3 regions of the Stenotrophomonas sp. YJH_SMC_73 genome follow, and region 2 is predicted to be linked to each of the others. Evidence: predicted binding sites of a transcription regulator. Region 2 holds the regulator's gene; each other region holds the start of a gene.
What was found. The regulator FliA, encoded in region 2, starts transcription of late flagellar genes. The targets are predictions, from matches to a motif close to TAAAGTTTNNCNNNCNNNGGCCGATAA.

Region 1: the regulator FliA is predicted to act here: its motif matches at 1,963-1,989, upstream of AC5P8R_RS07415 (GGDEF domain-containing protein).
Region 3: the regulator FliA is predicted to act here: its motif matches at 1,302-1,328, upstream of AC5P8R_RS00390 (methyl-accepting chemotaxis protein).

Annotation. Positions count from the first base shown of each region.
Region 1 is NZ_JCAFTJ010000004.1:21,230-24,501, forward strand. Features, by position in the region: gene AC5P8R_RS07410 (MFS transporter) at 1-419, shown strand, start outside; gene AC5P8R_RS07415 (GGDEF domain-containing protein) at 515-1,930, opposite strand; gene AC5P8R_RS07420 (TonB-dependent siderophore receptor) at 2,217-3,272, shown strand, end outside.
Region 2 is NZ_JCAFTJ010000016.1:27,412-30,683, forward strand. Features, by position in the region: gene flhF (flagellar biosynthesis GTPase FlhF) at 1-18, shown strand, start outside; gene AC5P8R_RS20050 (MinD/ParA family ATP-binding protein) at 5-892, shown strand; gene AC5P8R_RS20055 (RNA polymerase sigma factor FliA) at 889-1,635, shown strand; gene cheY (chemotaxis response regulator CheY) at 1,693-2,085, shown strand; gene AC5P8R_RS20065 (protein phosphatase CheZ) at 2,085-2,690, shown strand; gene AC5P8R_RS20070 (chemotaxis protein CheA) at 2,693-3,272, shown strand, end outside.
Region 3 is NZ_JCAFTJ010000001.1:75,142-78,413, forward strand. Features, by position in the region: gene AC5P8R_RS00380 (VOC family protein) at 1-248, shown strand, start outside; gene AC5P8R_RS00385 (arylamine N-acetyltransferase family protein) at 314-1,153, opposite strand; gene AC5P8R_RS00390 (methyl-accepting chemotaxis protein) at 1,357-3,272, shown strand, end outside.

The DNA.
Region 1 (3,272 bases), on a different contig from region 2:
TCGGGCACTGGATGGACCGCGGTTTCGCCGGTCGGGTCAGTCTTGGCGCGTTGCTGCTGATGCTGGCCGCGTGGTGGCCGCTGCTGGGCCTGCCGCAGTGGCTGTCGTTGCTGCTGCTGGGCGTGATCGTGCTCGACCTCGGTGGGCAGGCACTGCACGTATCGAACCAGGCGCTGCTGCTGCGTGCACCGGCAGAACAGCATGGACGCCTGGTGGCGTTGTACATGCTGTTCTATGCAGTGGGCAGTGGTGCCGGTGCGGCTGCCGGGCCCTGGATGCAGGCCCGGCATGGCTGGCCTGCGGTGTGCCTGCTGGGTGCAGGCATCGCGGCACTGGCGCTGCTGTGGTGGGCAGCATGGCGGGTGGTGGCGTCCAATGCATCGGCTGGCGGGCGAACCGGTAGAGTCGACTGTCGGTAGAGTCGACTGTCAGTCGACTGCTCTTCGCCCCGCGTGCGAAAAATCCCGCGCTGCGTGCGATAGTCGACCAGCGGTCGACTCTACCTGTCCTGTCGTCATCGCTGCAGTGCACGCCGTCCCGGTGCTTCCTCAAGGTCCGCGCTGGCCACTACCACGCGGTTGCGGCCGCTGCGCTTGGCCTCGTACATCGCCGCATCGGCCCGTGCCATCAGCCGCTCGTAGTCCGGGTGGCCGTCATGGCCGGCTACGCCGATGCTGGCGGTCAGTGCCAGTACCTGGCCGTTGGCCAATGCCACCGGTGACTGCGCGATCTGCCGCCGCAGGCTTTCGGCGATCACCGCAGCCTGTGATTCGCTGGCCGCGACCAGCACCACCACGAACTCCTCGCCGCCATAGCGGAACAGGTAGTCACTGCCGCGGGTCAGCTGGCCGAGCAGGCCGGCGACGTGCTGCAGCGCGCGGTCCCCGGCGTCGTGGCCGTGGCCGTCGTTGATCGCCTTGAAGTGATCCAGGTCGAGCAGCAGCAGCGAGAACGGCGTGCGGTTGCGCGTGGCCAGCTCGATCTCCCGGCGCAGCACGGTAGGCAGGAAGCGGCGGTTGAGCAGGTTGGTCAGCGCATCGCTGCCGGCATCCAGCTCGCCGATGCGCTCGAACAGCAGCGTCATCAGGGTGCGGATGGCGGCCAGGTCCTCGCGGATGGCCGGCAGCACCGCCAGTCGTTGTGCCGGGGCATCGTTGCTCGCCCGCTGCAGGTTGCTGTCGATGCGGGCCATCAGCTGGCCGACCTGCCGGGTCTCGCTGCTCTCGCCGAAGCTGGGGATGCCCTTGTGGGTGAACCACAGGCCGAACTCGGAAGTGGCCAGGCTGGCGCTGTCGCTGGCCTGTACGTGGCCAGCGAGCGCGTAGAGCAGGGCGTTCTCCCAGTCCAGCAGCAGTGCGCGCTGGCGTTCGCGTTCGGTGCCGACGTTCTGCACCAGCGAGAACAGCCGGTACGCAGCATCGGCGCGGGTCGAGCGCTCGCGTGCATGGGTATAGGCCAGGGTCATGCCTTCCATGGCGATGTCCATGATCGCGCTGAGGCAGTCGATGGCGGCGAACGCAGTGGCACTGTCGGGCGCGTCGTCGTGCAGGCGCACGAACAGTTCGTGCTTGAGCACGCGCGCGCCGCGGGTGACCAGGTCGACCGGAATACCGACCCGGGCATGCACATCGCCGATTACCCGCTGCGAGGCAACGGCGCCGGCAATACCGTCGGCATTGGTGGTCAGCAACTGCACCAGCCAGCGCTGCATGGCCGGCTGCAGGCGCTGCTTGACCTGGTCGTGGGACAGGAAGCGGCGTGCACGCCCGTCCTGGAGCAGCACTTCGTAGAAGCGTTGGGCCAGCGCCGGCGGGGCATCGGCGGCGGCGGCGTGCAGCAGCGCGGTGGCGGCAGGGCCGGCCTGTTGCAGGCAGTGCTGCCAGGCCTCGGCCAGCGGTTGGCTGGCATCGTCCAGTTGGGGTGGTTCCACGTCGATCTCTGACTGCGTACGGCAAACCACGGGTATCGGCCGCGGTGGCGCACGGTTGATGGCGGGTTGGCCGGTCAGTTTATGCGCGATGCAGGGTTGCACGGCGCGCAAAGCACGTCGGCGCCGCGGCGGCAATGAGTGAACGCATTTGAGAATCACTCGCATTGATGGGAGAATGCGCGCACGGATCGGCCCGCAGGCGACTGCAGCGACGCTCCGCCTCCCCCTCGTCGTTGCCTCAAGCCCTTTGCCAGAGGCCCCGTTGCCCTGCCAGAAGGTCCAGATCATGTCTCCTGCCGTTGTCCTTTCGCCGCGCCCGCTGGCGCTCGCCGTTGCCGCCCTGCTGGCGGGAAGCGCCCTGACCGCCCGGGCTGAAACCGACGCCACCGATATCGACACGGTGCATGTCACCGCTTCGCAGATTGCCCGCCAGGCACTGGGTACCTCGACCATCACCGCCGAGGACATCGCCAAGCGCCCGCCGGCCAACGACATCGCCGAACTGCTGCGCACCATGCCGGGCGTCAACCTCACCGGCAACAGCGCCTCGGGCCAGTACGGCAACAACCGCCAGATCGACCTGCGTGGCATGGGGCCGGAAAACACCCTGATCCTGGTCGACGGCAAGCGCATCGGTGCGCGTGACGCCGTGCGCATGGGCCGTAGCGGTGAGCGCAATACCCGCGGTGATACCAACTGGGTGCCGGCGGAAATGATCGAGCGCATCGAAGTGCTGCGCGGCCCTGCGGCGGCACGCTATGGCTCCGGTGCGTCCGGCGGCGTGGTCAACATCATCACCAAGCGCCCGACCGGCGACCTGACCGGAGCGGTCGACCTGTATGGCCTGGTGCCCGAGCACAGCGCCGAAGGCGGCAGCGAGCGCGTCGGCCTGCAGCTGAGCGGGCCGATGACCGACACCCTGTCGTTCCGCCTGTACGGCAACCTCAACAAGACCGACGCCGACTCACTGGACCTCAACCGCCAGTACGCCACCAACCCGAACGCGGTGCCACCGGCTGGCCGCGAGGGTGTCAAGAACCGCGACGTCAACGCGTTGCTGCGCTGGGACATCACCACCGACCAGGTGGTGGAGTTCGAAGCCGGCACCAGCCGCCAGGGCAACATCTACGCCGGTGACCGCGCGGTCAGCACTACCGGTACCTCGACCGGCGTTGACCTGGCGGCGCTGGCCGAAGGCGAAGCGGAAACCAACCGCATGTACCGCAACACCGGCGCGATCACCCATCGCGGCCGCTGGGGCGACGTGACCTCGCGGGTGACCGCCGCGGTGGAAGCGGTCAACAACTCGCGCATCAATGAAGGCCTGGCCGGTGGCCCGGAA
Region 2 (3,272 bases):
AACCATGCCGTCGCGTGAGTACGCCAAGCTGACCAAGACCTTCCCGCTGTCGGCCACCCGCAGCGAGCCGCTCGGCCCTGTGCGCACCATCGCGGTGACCGGCGGCAAGGGCGGCGTGGGCAAGACGAATGTGTCCGCCAACCTGGCGGTGGCGCTGGCCGGCATGGGCAAGCGCACGCTGCTGCTGGACGCCGACCTCGGCCTGGCCAACATCGACGTGATCCTGGGCTTGAACCCCACCTTTACGCTGGCCGACCTGGTGGCCGGCCGCTGCTCGCTGGACGACGTCATCGTCGAAGGTCCGAACGGCGTGCTGGTGGTCCCGGCCGCTTCCGGCCGCCGGCACATGGCCGAGCTTGCCCCGGCCGAGCATGTCGGCCTGGTCAACGTGTTCTCCGAACTGGAACGCGAGCTGGACATCATGGTGGTCGATACCGCCGCCGGCATCACCGACGGCGTGCTGACCTTCTGCCAGGCCGCGCAGGACACCGTGGTGGTGGTCTGTGACGAACCGGCCTCGATCACCGACGCCTACGCACTGATCAAGGTGCTGTCGCGCGAGCGCGGCGTGGACCGCATCCAGGTGGTGGCCAACATGGTGCGCGACCCGAACGAGGGCCGCGTGCTGTACGAGAAGCTGACCCGCGTCTGCGAGAAGTTCCTTGCCGATGTCTCGCTGAACTACCTGGGCTGCGTGCCGCAGGATGACTGGCTGCGCCTGTCGGTGCAGCGCCAGCAGCCGGTGGTGAAGGCCTATCCATCCAGCCCGTCGGCGCTGGCGATCACCGAGATCGCACGCCGCACCGCGCGCTGGCAGGCACCGACCGAACCGCGCGGTGGCGTCGAGTTCTTCCTCGAACGCATCCTCAAGCAGCGTGGGGTGGCCGCATGAAAGGCGCAGCCCACCAGTACAGGGAAGTCCAGCGCTCGGCGGCCAACGAGGTCATCGCCCAGCATTCGGACCTGGTGCGACGCATCGCCCACCACCTGGCCGCGCGCCTGCCGGCCAGCGTCGAAGTCGATGATCTGATCCAGGCCGGCATGATGGGCCTGATCGAAGCCTCGCGCAGCTACGACGCCGACCAGGGCGCCTCGTTCGAGACCTATGCCTCGATCCGCATCCGCGGCTCGATGATCGACGAGATCCGCCGTGGCGACTGGGTGCCGCGCTCGGTGCACCGCCGTGCCCGTGATGCCGCCGCCACCATCCGCCGCCTGGAACAGAGCACGGGCCGTGCCGCCAGCGCCACCGAAGTGGCCGCCGCGATGGAGATGCCGCTGCCCGAGTACCTGAGGCTGATGGAAGACGCCGCACGTGGCCAGGTGCTGAGCCTGGAGTCGCGCATCGAAGACCAGGGCGAACTGGATACCGTCGCCCAGGGCGGCCCGACTCCACAACAGGTGCTGGAGCGCGGCGAGTTCGGTCGCGAGCTGGGCAAGGCCATCGGCCACCTGCCCGAGCGCGAACAGCTGGTGCTCTCGCTGTACTACGAGCAGGAGCTGAACCTGAAGGAGATCGGCGCGGTGCTCGGCGTGAGCGAGTCGCGGGTCTGCCAGATCCATGGCCAGGCCGTGCTGCGCCTGCGCGGCCGCCTGAAGATTTTCGAGGCCGTCGACGCCGGCCTGGAAGAATGAACATCCCCGAGGCGACTGCCCCCGGCCGCCCGGAATGAACAACAAAGGAACTCTGCTTTGAACAAGAACATGCGCATCCTCATCGTCGACGACTTCTCGACCATGCGTCGAATCGTCAAGAACCTGCTGGGCGATCTGGGCTTCACCAACACCGCCGAAGCCGAGGACGGGCATGCCGCGCTGTCGCTGCTGCAGAGCCAGCCCTTCGATTTCGTCGTCACCGACTGGAACATGCCGGTGATGACCGGCATCGAACTGCTCAAGGCGATCCGAGCCGACGCCAAGCTGAAGACCCTGCCCGTGCTGATGGTCACCGCCGAAGCCAAGCGCGAGCAGATCATCGAAGCGGCCCAGAACGGCGTGAACGGCTACATCATCAAGCCGTTCACCGCGCAGACGCTGGAAGAGAAGCTGGGCAAGATCTTCGAACGCCTGGCGGCCAGCGCCTGATGGATACCACGGTCGACAAGAACGCCCTCGCCCTGCGCCTGCAGGAAGCCCTGGATGCCCTGGAGTCCGGTGACGAAGCCGCCTGGCGGCAACGCATCGACGGACTGGTCGCGCTGCGCACGCAGCCGATGATGAGCGGCCTCTCGCGGCTGGCCCGCGAGCTGGGGCAGGCCCTGGGCGAACTGCCGACCGTGCCCAGCGAGGCCGGCGAACTGGACGATGCGTGCGCACGTCTGGACCACGTGGTGGCGATGACCGAACAGGCTACCCACCGCACCCTGGACCTGGCCGAGGAATGCCGCAGCCTGACCGAGCAGCTGCGCGCCGAAGGCCTGCAGCCAGGCCAGGACGTGCAGCTCGAGCGCATCCGCCACAACCTGACCGAGATCGCCCTGACCCAGAGCTACCAGGACCTGACCGGGCAGATCATCCGTCGCGTGGTCGGCATCGTCCGCCGCGTGCATGAAGGCTTCGGCGCGCTCGGCCTGCCGCCGGAACAGCATCGCACCGACCCGGAACTGGCCGGGCCGGCACTGAAGGGACTGGACCGCCACGCGGTCTCGCAGAACGACGCCGACGACCTGTTGTCGGATCTGGGGCTGTAAGCATGAGCGCGGTATCCGACGACATCACTGCCGATTTCATCATCGAGGCACAGGAAATCCTGGATCGCCTCGGCGAACAGCTGGTGTCGCTGGAGCAGGCACCGCAGGACACCGAACAGCTCAACGCGGTGTTCCGGGGCTACCACACGCTCAAGGGCGGCGCGGGTTTCCTCGGTGTCACCGCCATGGTCGAGCTGTGCCACGCCGCTGAAGAGGCGCTGGGCGCTGCACGTGCCGGCCAGGCCGTGCTGCAGGCCCATCACTTCGACGCCGCCCAGCAATCGCTGGACTACCTGCAGTCGATGCTCGATGCCGTGTCTTCCGGCACCGAGCCGGGCTATGCACCGCCGGACCTGATCGCCCAGTTCGACGTGCATGGCGGTGCAGCAGCGCCTGCCGCCGCTGCCGCCGCACCGGCGGCCGGTGCCGGCGACCTGATCACCGACGACGAGTTCGAGGCGCTGCTCGACCAGCTGCACGGTGGCAACGCACCGACTGCGGTGGCGCCGGCAAAGAAGGCCGACGACGGCCTGATCAGCGAAGATGAGTTCGAAGCCCTGCTCGACCAGCTGCACGGTGGCG
Region 3 (3,272 bases), on a different contig from region 2:
ACCTGCCGTTTGCCGATGAGGCCACCGGTGCCAGCATGGCGCTGGTGCGGGGGGCCGACTATCTGCCCTCCGTCCACGGTGCGCGCATCTACATCGGGGTTGATGACCTGGATGCCAGCCTCGAGCGTGCACTGCAGGCCGGGGCCGAGCTGCGCTTCGGCCCGGCCGATGCCGGTGACTGGCGCGTGGCCGAGATCGCCGACAGCGAAGGCAATCGCATTGCGCTGCAGGCGCGCGTGATTCTGTAGGGCCGAGCCCATGCTCGGCTGAGCTGGAGCGGCTGGGCCAACAGCAGCCGAGCATGGGCTCGGCTCTACAAGGGCGCGGCGCGCGAGCGCTGCAGCCAGTCGTTGATCGCCGGGTCCAGCCGTGGGTCGTCCGGCAGCTGCATGCCGAAGCGCTGCTGCAACACCTCGCGCACGTCGCCCACATCGCGCAGCGGACGCTTGTCCGGTGCCTGGCCGGAACGGTACTCGGTGTAGTTGCCACTGCCGATGGTGCGTCGCCAGTCCGGCCCGGTCAGGGATGCGCGCAGCTGGCCGGGGAAACTGGAATCGGGATGGGTGCACACGTACCAGTTGCCCACGACGTTGTCGATCGGTGCCGGCGCGTGCAGGTCGAAGCGATACATCGCCCGCCAGCCATCGCCGGACTCGGCGGACAGCACGAAATCCCCCTCGCCGGGCAGGCGCTGCAACAGGAAGCGCTCGTGGGGCGTGGCCTGCGGCTGCGGATCATGCAGCCGCAGCGGCACGGTCGGGGTCAGGCTGCCGAAACCGGCATCCACCAGCCAGTCATCGCCGTCCACCTGCACGCGCAGCAGCAGGTGGGTGCGTGCGGTCAGTTCGCCGTCCTGGGCGGCCAGCAGCACGCGCGCGCTCAACGGCTGTGCATCGAAGCCCAGCGCCTGCAGCAGTGCCAGCAGGCCGCCGTTGAGTTCGAAGCAGTAGCCGCCACGACGGTCGTCGAGCAGCTTGCGCTGCACGCTGTCCAGGTCGATCGGTACTGCATCGCGCAGCAGGCAGCTGAGGGTTTCGAACGGAAGCAGTGCGTTGTGGCGCTGCTGCAGCAGGGTCAGGCCCGCCAGCGTCAGCGGTGGCGGTGCATCCAGCTTCAGGCGTTGCAGGTAGCGGGGGACATCGAGCGTCGTCATGCGCGCGCCGGGCGGGGGAGGGAGATCTACTGTGCTCTCCCAACCGGGGTTGAGGTCAAGCATTGCGCGGGTGTCATCCCCCCGTCGCCTGTGCCGGGTACAAAGGCCGCGTCCGCCAGCAATCGGTGGGAGTGAACCAGGAGCGCCCTAAAGTCGCGCCATTTCCCGCCGATACAGGTGCGTCCTTCCGCCTGGAGCCTGTCATGTCGGCCGTCGTCCCCCACCTCCGGTCCCTGCGCATGCGGCTTGCCGCACTGCGCTCGGCGTCCCCCGGCCTGCTGCTGTGGCTGCAGCCGCATCGGCTCAGTGTGGCCAGCAAGCTCAAGGCGACCCTGTGGGTCTGTGGGCTGGGCCTGATCGCGATCGCCGCCGTCTACGCCTGGACCGGCCATGCCAGCACGCAGGCGGCGCGCAGCCAGGCCAGCTACCAGCACGGCAGCGATCTGGCCGCGAGCGTGGCCACGCGGGTGGCCGAGGCGCGTCGTCTGCAGACCCAGTATGCACGTAGTTTCGACGATGCCGACCGCGCGCAGCTGCTGGCGACGCAGAAGGCGCTCCAGGCCGATCTTCAGGCGCTGCGCGCGATGCCGATGGATCCCGGCCGGCGCGAGGCGCTGCAGGCACTGACCGAAGCCGCCGGCGCGTTCTCGCAGGGTGTGGCCGCCCTGTTCGAACGCGTCGATGAGATGGGTCGTGGCGATGCCGGCCTCGCCGCGCAATTGCAGCAGGCCGCCGACGCCCTGCAGGCGCAGGTGGATGCGTTGCAGCGGCCTTCGTTGGCGTTGTCCCTGCAGAAGATGCGCCGACAGGAGGCACTGCTGCTGCTCGATGGCGACTCCACCCATGCCGACCGTGCGAGCGAAGAAAAGCTGCCGTTCGATCTCGCACTGGTGGGCCTGCCGACCGATGCGCAGGATGCCCTTCGTAACGGCATGGAGGCCTATCAGGCCGCATTGCTGGGCTATACCGCCGCCCGCGTGGGCCTGGATGTAGAGGCGCAATCGCTGCTGGATACCGCCGCCGGCGTGGCGCCGGCGCTGGCCGCCTTCCAGCAGGCCCAGGTGGCGGCGCTGGCCAAGGCACAGGCGCGCCAGCAGGCCGGCGCACGCACCATGAGCGTGCTGTTCGCGGTGACCCTGCTGCTGGTCGCCGGTGTGTTGATCACCAGCCTGGTGCTGGTGCGGCGTGCGGTGCGCCAGCCGATCCAGGACACCCTGCGCTTCGCCAGCGACGTCGCCGACGACCGACTCGACACCACCCTGCGTGTCTACAACGCCAACGATGAAATCGGCCAGCTGGCGCAGCGCCTGGTCGACATGCAGCAGCGCCTGCGCGCGCGCATCGAGGCCGAGCGTGCCGTGGCGCGCGGCAACACCCGTGTGCGGCAGGCATTGGACAGTGCGCAGACCGGGCTGATGGTGATCGATGCCGAGGGCCAGGTGGCCTACGTCAATCCGGCACTGCTGCAGCAACTCGAGCGCGAGGCCGAAGATCTGGTGGGCAGCGATGCCGTGGGCCTGCATCCGGCGCTGGCCAGCCTGGCCGCCGCGCGCCAGCGCGAGGAGCGCGAGATCGGCCATGCCGGCGTGCGCTACCAGCTGATTGCCAACCCCATCATCGACGAAGGGCAGTTCCTCGGCGTAGCGGTGGAGTGGCGCAGTCGTGCGCTGGAGACGCTGCTGGAAACCGAGGTCGCTGCCCTGGTCGATGCTGCAGCACGCGGCGACCTGCATGGCCGTATCGTGCTGGAGGGCAAGCAGGGCTTCGTGCGCACCTTGTCGACCAGCATCAACCGCCTGCTGGCCACCTTTGAAACCAACCTTGGTGACCTGCAGGCACTGCTGGCTGCGCTGGCCCGCGGCGACCTCAGCGTGCGCATGGAGGGGGACCTGCAGGGCGTGTTCGCGCGCATGCGCGACGATGCCAATGCCACCGTCGCGCAGCTGGGCCGCATCGTCACCCGCATCCAGCAGGCCACCTCCGGCCTGGATACCGGCGTTGGCGAGATCGTCGCCGGCCATCACGATCTGTCGCGGCGCACCGAGCAGCAGGCCGCCAACCTGGAAGAGACCGCGGCGTCGATGCAGGAGCTGACCGATACCGTCGGCCGCAACGCCGA